Regions from separate parts of the Kluyvera chengduensis genome, predicted to be linked through region 2. Evidence: predicted binding sites of a transcription regulator. Region 2 holds the regulator's gene; each other region holds the start of a gene.

Region 1 (3,124 bases), on a different contig from region 2:
TTGGTAGACGCGCTAGCTTCAGGTGTTAGTGTCCTTTGGATGTGGGGGTTCGAGTCCCCCCCCTCGCACCATAAACCACGTTATATCGTTCGCAGTGTGCGAAGGTGGCGGAATTGGTAGACGCGCTAGCTTCAGGTGTTAGTGTCCTTAGGATGTGGGGGTTCGAGTCCCCCCCCTCGCACCAACGAAGCGATATAACAAAAGAAACGAGATAATCTGTGCGAAGGTGGCGGAATTGGTAGACGCGCTAGCTTCAGGTGTTAGTGTCCTTAGGATGTGGGGGTTCGAGTCCCCCCCCTCGCACCAGACTCCTCGTTCCCTCTCTGAGTTTTACTCTCCTGTATTCATCCCATTAGTTTCAAATTCATTGTTATCAGTACAAGACCGCCAACAAATGCAATGCATGATGGCAGCAGTACAAAATGTCGCAAACGACGATGCCAGATCATCGCTCCGCTCAGCAGCAGCCCGCACACGATCATCCCACGCCAGACATCAACCGATAGTCCCATCGTGCTGAGGATAGCGATCGCTCCTCCCGAAATCAGTACTCCCCAGCCACTGCCTAGCGTTCTTTGCAACATGATAGCGTCCATCTAAATGATAATGATTACCAATATCATATGCTATTTTTTGTTATTTGTCTGCTGATAAGCTAAGGTTTCATAATCATTAATGACATGTATATTGTATGGTGATAACGTGTACAAAAATATCATGTCTAATATAAAGAATTCGCGCTCTTTTACCCATGCTTTATTCTTGTTTTTGATGCACTTACTTATATATTAAAGGCTGACTACAACATTCAACAATGACTGTACAATCCTGGCGCACCCTGCGTGCGCAAAAATATCAGCTAACGTTCCGGCTATTTTTGTTTTTGAATCTGGTCTCATCGACGCTGTCCGTCTTCAGCCCGATTTATGACGTTAATATTTTTCCTCTACCCGCAATGCTGATAGCGGTGGGCAGCTGCGTGCTGCTAGCGTGGAACTGGCGATATGCCAGTATCCGGCCAAATCTACCAATAATTTCGGTTATATTCGGCTGCCTGTGGGGCTGGCATATTTTAAGTAAAACTTTGGTGCTCGCTTTACCAAATGACAATTTTCAAATGGTTGCGCTATTTAGCGTGCTATTTGTCGGAACGATTGCTTTTTCAAATAATATCGTTGCTTTCACCCTACATTCGTTGCCGACATTTATTGTTTGCCTGATAACGAGTCCAACAAATGAATGGTGGAGAATGGCCTACTGTATGGCACTACCATTAATAGGTATTGCTATTCAGCACGTTATTCAGCGACGAAACGATAAGTTTGCCCAGGGATTGATGTATAAACTGCTGGAAGAACGGGAGACCCTGAATGGCCTGAGCATGCTCGACCCGCTTACTGGGCTCTATAACCGGCGTGGGTTCCAGTTCCGCCTGGACTCGCTGATGTCTATCGGGAAAGCGCAACACTCCGTTCTGTTGCTGGATATCGACCACTTCAAGGCCTACAACGATCACTATGGCCATATGATGGGTGACCAGGCTCTGATGCGCGTTTCAGCGGCTATTCGTAACGCCGTTCGCTCAAGGGATATTGTGACGCGCTTTGGCGGCGAAGAGTTTATGGTTGTTCTGCCGCATTGTGATGTTGATACCGCCATGCAGACCGCTGAGCGCATCCGCCAGCAGGTGTACGATCTCCGTATTCCACACATGTTTAACGCAAGCGTCGCCACCCACGTCACCATCAGCATCGGGGTCGCGCCTCTGGAAGATAGCAATATCGAACTGGCCATGCAGAGAGCGGATAAAGCGCTGTATGAGGCGAAGAACATGGGTCGCAACAACATCCTGACCTACGAGCAGGCTCCCGCCGTTTAAGTTCACAAAAAGCAGGCGCAAGAGACAAACTTCTTGCGCTTGCTTTTATCTATAGCTAGGATTGCTAATCATTATCATTTAGATTTAAAACTAGCTTATCTATGGCCTATCGTTCCGCACCGATCGCTGATGACCTTATCTGGCGCACGCCGCTTCCTGTAAAGGAAAGCACGTTCGCCGAGTCGGTGCGCGCCAAAATAACTGAACTGCGACCGCATTTGCTGGAACTGTTCCGCCTGGATGAAACGGCACCTGATTGTGCCAGAACGCTCAATGAATGGGCTAAGCCAACGGAGTTAAGTTCGTTGCTGGCGGTGTATTCCGACCATATTTATCGCAATCAACCGACGCAGCCACGAGAAAATAAACCGCTGATTTCCCTCTGGGCTCAGTGGTATATCGGTCTGCTGGTACCGCCTTTAATGCTCGCTCTGCTGACAGAAAAGTCAGCCCTCTCGCTTAGCCCTGACAACTTCCACGTTGAGTTTCACGAAACGGGCCGTGCAGCCTGCTTCTGGATCGACGTTGAACCCGACCTGCGCGTCAGCCAGAAACCGGCCATCGACCGCATGGATGACTTGGTCATTCAGGCATTAATGCCGGTAATCCAGGCGCTGGAAGCCACGGGAGAAATTAACGGCAAGCTCATCTGGAGCAATACCGGGTATCTGATTAATTGGTATCTCGGTGAAATGAAAACGTTGTTAGGTGAAGAGCAGGTTAACGCGTTACGCCAACGCTGCTTCTTCGCCAAAACGCTGGGTGATGGTCAGGACAACCCTTTATGGCGCACCGTCGTATTACGTGACGGGCTTCTGGTACGTCGTACCTGCTGCCAGCGTTACCGTCTCCCGGACGTTCAACAGTGCGGTGACTGCACGCTGAAATAAACAACGGGGCTTTCGCCCCGTTATTTTTTTACTGTCTTAAGCCGCTTGCTCACTCTCTTCAGCCGCACGCTGCGCTTCTTCATTTTCCTGTTCTAACAACTGTTTTTCATACACTTTGAAGAACGGATAGTAGATTACCGCAGAAACGCAGGCCAACAGCACAACCAGAATCGCTGCACGGAAGTCCCAACCTAATGCCCACGCACCACCGATCGGTGCGGGGGCCGTCCACGGCACGACGGAAATCACACGCCCAATCAGATCCAGCTTCATCGCCGCCCACGCCAGGATGGCGTTGACCATCGGTGCCAGCAGGAACGGAATGAAGAACACTGGGTTCATTACGATTGGGGTA
Region 2 (3,124 bases):
TGTGGACTAACAACTACAAGGCGCCTTGGCACCTTGAAATGGACAACTTCTATCAGAACGATCAGAAGACCAAAGTTGATTACCTGCACTCTATCGGTGCGAAATACGATTTCAAAAATGACCTGGTGCTGGAAGCCGCATTTGGTCAGGCAGAAGGCTATATCGATCAGTACTTCGCCAAAGGTAGCTACAAATTTGATATCCCTGGCGGCCCGCTGACCACCAGCTACCAGTTCTACGGCACCCGTGACAAGGTGAGCGATCATGGTGTTAACGATATCTATGACGGCACAGCATGGCTGCAGGCGTTAACCTTCGGCTACAAGCTGCAAGAAGTGTTCGACTTCCGCCTGGAAGGGACCTGGGTTAAAGCAGAAGGTCAGCAGGGTTACTTCCTGCAGCGTATGACGCCAACCTACGCCTCCTCTAACGGTCGTCTGGATATCTGGTGGGATAACCGCTCTGACTTCAACGCCAACGGCGAAAAAGCGGTCTTCTTCGGCACCATGTATGACCTGAAGAACTGGGATCTGCCGGGTTGGGCAGTGGGTGCTTCTTACGTTTATGCATGGGATGCTAAGCCAGCGAGCTGGCAGTTGAACCCGGATGCGTACTACGACAAGAACAACAAGATTAAAGAGTCTGCCTACAGCCTCGATGTGGCTTACACCGTACAGGATGGTCGTGCGAAGGGTACGCTGTTCAAACTGCACTTCACCCAGTACGACAACCACTCCGATATCCCAAGCTGGGGCGGTGGTTACGGCAACATCTTCCAGGATGAGCGTGACGTGAAATTCATGGTTATCGCACCATTCACCATTTTCTGATGCTAATGCGGCAGGGGGAGACCTCTGCCGCTGCTAAGAGGCTCATCGTATGAAAAAACTAATTATTGTTGCGCTGATGGCCGCCGGGTTAACCGCCTGTGCGCAATCTCCTGCGCCGAAGGAAGATAGCAAGCTGAAGGATGCCTACAGCGCCTGTATTAACACCGCAGAAGGCAATCCGGATAAAATTCAGGCCTGCCAGAGCGTACTGAACGTGCTGAAGCAAGAGAAAGCGCACGAGCAGTTCGCTAACCAGGAAAGCGTGCGCGTCATTGACTACCAGAAATGCATTAACGCCAGAAAAATGGGCAATGATGAAGCGGTAGCGAAAAACTGCGACAAGATCTGGCAAGAAATTCGCAGCAACAACACGCCACAGAAATAAGCTTACGCTGATAATAAAAAACCGCTGCACTTTTTTGCAGCGGTTTTTTTGTGGGCGCAGTAAACGCAGGGCATAAAAAAACCAGCGCATAGGCTGGCTTTTCGAGAGGCCGTACGCTTATTTTGCGACAGCGTCGTGCGCGTGTTCATCTTCACGGCAGTCGCCTTCAGCGCAGTGACCGTAGAGATAAAGACTGTGGTTAGTTAAGCGGATACCATGCTTCGACGCGATTTCACGCTGACGAGCTTCGATGGAATCATCGCTGAACTCGATCACTTTGCCGCAGTCGAGGCAAATCAGGTGATCGTGGTGATGCTGCTGGGTCAGTTCGAAAACGGATTTACCGCCTTCAAAGTTATGACGAGTCACGATGCCGGCGTCATCAAACTGGTTCAGTACGCGGTAAACCGTCGCTAAACCAATCTCTTCACCCATGTCGATCAGGCGTTTGTATAAGTCTTCCGCGCTGACATGGTGGTTATCGGGTTCCTGGAGGACTTCCAGAATCTTTAACCGTGGAAGTGTGACTTTCAGGCCAGCCTTCTTTAATGCGGTATTGTTGTCAGTCATGCGGAATCTGTCCTGTTGCTAAACGATCAACTTCCATCAGCGAAAGTATCACAGAGAATGCACCCGAATTAATGCGTCTCATTATAGAATGACCCTATTGAAATGAAAACAGCAAGAGCCGGGTAAACTAAGCTATCAAAAACGAGGCTTCACCGACAAAGTTACGATGAGACCGCGCTAAATCAGAAGATATTGTACAGGTATGCGCTAAAAAGTTAAAAAATTGTAGCTATTATTTTAATTGCTTTTACCTATTAATGAGGCGTAGTTTCATCACTAAGCCTCATTATTTTGCATCAGGCGTTTTTGATGTCTTCCAGGTGCAGCTCTTCTGCAACCTGCTTAACCCATTTTTCAACGCGTTCAGCGGTCAGCTCAGGCTGACGGTCTTCGTCGATGGCCAGACCCACGAAGTGGTTGTCATCGGCCAGGCCTTTAGACGCTTCGAAATGGTAACCAGCTGTTGGCCAGTGACCGACGATGGCCGCACCGCGTGGTTCAATGATGTCGCGAATGGTGCCCAGCGCATCACAGAAATATTCGGCGTAGTCTTCCTGGTCGCCGCAACCAAACAGCGCGACCAGCTTGCCGTTGAAGTCCACTTCTTCCAGCGTAGGGAAGAAGTCATCCCAATCGCACTGCGCTTCGCCGTAGTACCAGGTTGGGATACCCAGCAGCAGAATATCGAATGCTTCCAGATCTTCTTTGCTGCTCTTGGCAATGTCGTGAACGTCAGCGACATCTTTACCAAGCTGTTTTTGAATCATTTTTGCGATATTTTCGGTGTTCCCGGTATCGCTACCGAAAAAGATGCCAACGATTGCCATGAGTAAAATAACCTCTTGAAACTTAATGATATGGTGGTGGCTTATTGCCCACAGATAAGGGCAATCATAGCAGAACTGAGAAGCGTGCGGAAACCGCTATCGTGCCGTACTGCACACTCTGCTACATGAAAGTGTGTTTTGGGGGGATTTTTCAGACTTTCCCCTGTCCGTGTAGCTGGGCCAGCTGGTTCATCAACATCTCTTCGATGAGTTCGCTCCGGCTCATATCACGGGCAGTCGCCAGCTCGTTGAGCGCATCAACGGCTTCGTTATTCAGCTTCAGCTCCACGCGCTTCAGACCGCGCACTTTGTCGCGTTTTAACTGATTACGCTTATTAATGCGCAGCTGTTCGTCACGCGAAAGCGGATTGGTTTTTGGTCTTCCCGGCCGACGCTCATTTGCGAACAAATCTAAGGTCGTACGGTCCGTTTGTTCTTTTGCCATGGTTCTGAGTGACTTCGGGGAAACAAGCTACCGGGCGGTGCCCGGTGCAGACAGCGCGCAATCATAC
Region 3 (3,124 bases), on a different contig from region 2:
TTCAAGGAAGGAGAGGAACAGGTACATCATGCCGATTTGCGGCACGAGCGGCAGCACGGTGTTGATACCGCCACCGATACCCTGCGCCAGGAAAACGGTCAGCCAGTCCGGGAAGTGAAGCTGGTAGCCAATCCACTGAATGCCGTGAATAAAGATAGCGACGGAACCGCCGTCAAAGATCGGCTGCAGCGCGCCACCGATGTTGATAGCGAGTAAGAACATCAGGTACATGACGAACAGGAAAATCGGCAGACCCAACACGCGGTTGAGGACGATTTTGTCCAGCGCGGCGGTGAAGCGGCTTGGCTCAGCGGTCAGGGTATTGCTGACGGCGTCGCAAATCGCGGCGATGCTTTGGTAGCGAGCGTCGGCGATATGCAGCGCCGGGTCGTCCATCTCTTCTCTCAGATGCGCCAGGGAGACGTCCAGCTTGTGCGCAGCATCGCCAGCGTAGGCACTGCTATAGATATCGCCTTCGAGCATCTGCATGCCCAGCCAGTGGCGCTGGCGTTCAGGGATCTCCTGCGCCATCTCTTTCGCCAGTTTATCGGCTTCGCGTAGCAGCGGCTGCGGGTAGTGCACCAGCTCAATCGGTTGGTTGCCCTGATGGCGGTCAATGGCCATTTTCAGTGCTTCGATTCCGCGGGCGCGGGTAGAGACCAGCGGCACAACCGGACAGCCGAGGCGCGCCGAGAGCGCATCTACGTCGATACGGATTTGCTGTTTCTCGGCAATGTCGAGCATGTTCAACGCGACCACGCACGGAATGCCCAGTTCAAGCAGCTGTAGCGTCAGGTAGAGGTTACGTTCCAGGTTGGAGGCATCGACCACGTTAATCAGCAGGTCGGCGTCGCCACTCAGAATATAGTGGCAGGCGATCTGCTCATCCAGCGAGGTTTGCGATGAAATGGTGGTCAGCGAGTAGGTGCCAGGCAGGTCGACGAGGGTGACCTGGTGATCGGTGGTGGCGAACGCGCCTTCTTTACGCTCAACCGTAACCCCGGCCCAGTTGCCCACGCGCTGGCGCGCGCCGGTAAGCTGGTTAAATAAGGTTGTCTTGCCGGAATTAGGATTACCAATTAAACCAATGGTTAATTTTTTCATATTTCAGACTCTTAGTACCGGGCTGGGGTTATTGCGCGACGGCTTCTAATTCAATAAGCGCGAGATCTTTTTTACGCAATACCAGGCTAACGCGACGGGTTTCAATATGAATAGGGTCGCCGAGTGGCGCAACGCGAACCACATTAAATGACGATCCCGGCAGCATACCCAGTGACAGCAGTTTCTGACGATAGGCTGGGCTAATTTCGCGGGAGAAACCGACAATCTTCCACGCAGTATCAGGTGTAAATTGCATAGAACCTACTTATATATCGCTAGCTGAACGAGAGGGAACCCGCGCGCTGCCTGGCGGCAACTGGGGCATCGTCACAGAATAAAGGAATAAAGCTTACTGAATATGATGATAATGAGAATGGTTTTTATCATCAATACATATTATGCGATCGGCGAGAAATTCGAGCGGAATTTGCACTTTTTTTGATATGACGCAAGCAACGTATTGTAGCTATGAATGAATTAAATATTACTTTCTTCGCTTAATGTTTAATTAAAGTTTCATTGGTTAATAAAATAAAACATGATGAGGCTTATTATTAAAAGCCTATAAAGAACGAACGATAGGGTGAGATATATTGCGGTAGCCCGGGCGAGGCGTTTTAACGCCGACCCGGGAGCTCTGGAGCCTTTCCCGGCGTCGCTATGCTCGGCCGGGCTACCTGTTACTATTTAGCGTTTTTTGCCCATGGCGGCTGCCAGCGCGTCCATCATGGCGCTGTTGCCTGCCGGTTGCGCTTCGCGACCGCGCGGTTTTGCCGCTTTCGCGGCCGGGCGGTTGTTGCCCTGGCTGCGATCGTTGCCGCCGCCGCGACGGGCGTTGGTTTCGCCCGGTTGTTCGTCAAGACGCATGGTCAGCGCAATACGCTTACGCTGCAAATCAACTTCCAGCACCTTCACTTTGACGATATCGCCCGCTTTCACCACGGTGTGTGGGTCTTCGACGAATTTATCCGCCAGCGAAGAGATATGCACCAGACCATCCTGATGCACGCCAATATCCACGAACGCGCCAAAGTTGGTGACGTTGGTGACGGCGCCTTCGAGGATCATCCCCGGCAGCAGGTCGTTCATGGTTTCCACACCGTCGGCGAACTTCGCGGTTTTGAACTCAGGACGTGGATCGCGGCCCGGTTTCTCCAGCTCTTTGATGATGTCGGTAACGGTTGGCACACCGAAACGCTCGTCGGTGAACTCGGAGGCTTTCAGACTTTTGAGCTCGTTGCTATTGCCCATTAAATCCTTCAGCGCCTGCTGCGTGGCGGCCAGAATTCGCTCGACCACTGGATAGGCTTCCGGGTGAACGGTTGAGGCATCCAGCGGGTTGTCGCCGTGGTTAATACGGAGGAAGCCCGCGCACTGCTCAAACGCTTTTGGCCCCAGACGGCTCACCTTCAGCAGCTGCTGGCGGTTCTGGAACTGACCGTTCTCATCACGCCAGGCGACGATGTTCTGTGCCATCATGCGCGTCAGGCCCGCCACGCGGGTCAGCAGCGGCACGGAGGCGGTGTTCAGGTCTACGCCGACGGCGTTTACGCAGTCTTCCACCACCGCATCGAGCTTACGCGCCAGCTGGGTCTGGCTCACGTCGTGCTGATACTGACCGACCCCGATGGATTTCGGGTCGATTTTCACCAGCTCTGCCAGCGGATCTTGTAAACGACGGGCGATAGATACCGCGCCGCGCAGGGAAACGTCGAGGTCCGGGAACTCCAGCGCCGCCAGTTCGGAGGCCGAGTAGACGGATGCGCCCGCTTCGCTGACGATCACCTTCTGGGCGGTGACTTTCGGGAACTGCTGCTGTACGTCGAGGAAGAAGCGCTCGGTTTCGCGAGACGCCGTTCCGTTACCGATAGCCACCAGCTCGACGTTGTGTTTTTCGCACAGCGCGGCGACGACAACCGCTGCTTTTGCGGCCTGACCGGTATGCGGATAGATGGTGTCGGTAGCGACCAGTTTACCGGTACCGTCGACCACCGCGACTTTAACGCCGGTACGCAGGCCG

Evidence for each region. Region 2 encodes Fur, which represses iron uptake genes when iron is present. Its sites were predicted from a motif close to ATAATAATGAGAACNACTATCAA; they were not measured.
Region 1: fhuF (siderophore-iron reductase FhuF) is a predicted target of Fur. The motif match lies at 1,941-1,963, and genes of this name have one in related genera.
Region 3: feoA (ferrous iron transporter A) is a predicted target of Fur. The motif match lies at 1,466-1,488, and genes of this name have one in related genera.

The regions. Positions count from the first base shown of each region.
Region 1 is NZ_JBIQOI010000006.1:52,323-55,446, reverse strand. Features, by position in the region: tRNA gene ACH1XZ_RS15845 (tRNA-Leu) at 1-71, shown strand, start outside; tRNA gene ACH1XZ_RS15840 (tRNA-Leu) at 99-184, shown strand; tRNA gene ACH1XZ_RS15835 (tRNA-Leu) at 221-306, shown strand; gene ACH1XZ_RS15830 (DUF1435 domain-containing protein) at 345-584, opposite strand; gene ACH1XZ_RS15825 (GGDEF domain-containing protein) at 815-1,879, shown strand; gene fhuF (siderophore-iron reductase FhuF) at 1,981-2,769, shown strand; gene ACH1XZ_RS15815 (PTS sugar transporter subunit IIC) at 2,806-3,124, opposite strand, start outside.
Region 2 is NZ_JBIQOI010000002.1:992,529-995,652, reverse strand. Features, by position in the region: gene chiP (chitoporin ChiP) at 1-830, shown strand, start outside; gene ACH1XZ_RS10315 (ChiQ/YbfN family lipoprotein) at 880-1,215, shown strand; gene fur (ferric iron uptake transcriptional regulator) at 1,333-1,785, opposite strand; gene fldA (flavodoxin FldA) at 2,082-2,612, opposite strand; gene ybfE (LexA regulated protein) at 2,764-3,057, opposite strand.
Region 3 is NZ_JBIQOI010000010.1:86,434-89,557, forward strand. Features, by position in the region: gene feoB (Fe(2+) transporter permease subunit FeoB) at 1-1,104, opposite strand, end outside; gene feoA (ferrous iron transporter A) at 1,133-1,360, opposite strand; gene ACH1XZ_RS19960 (Tex family protein) at 1,792-3,124, opposite strand, start outside.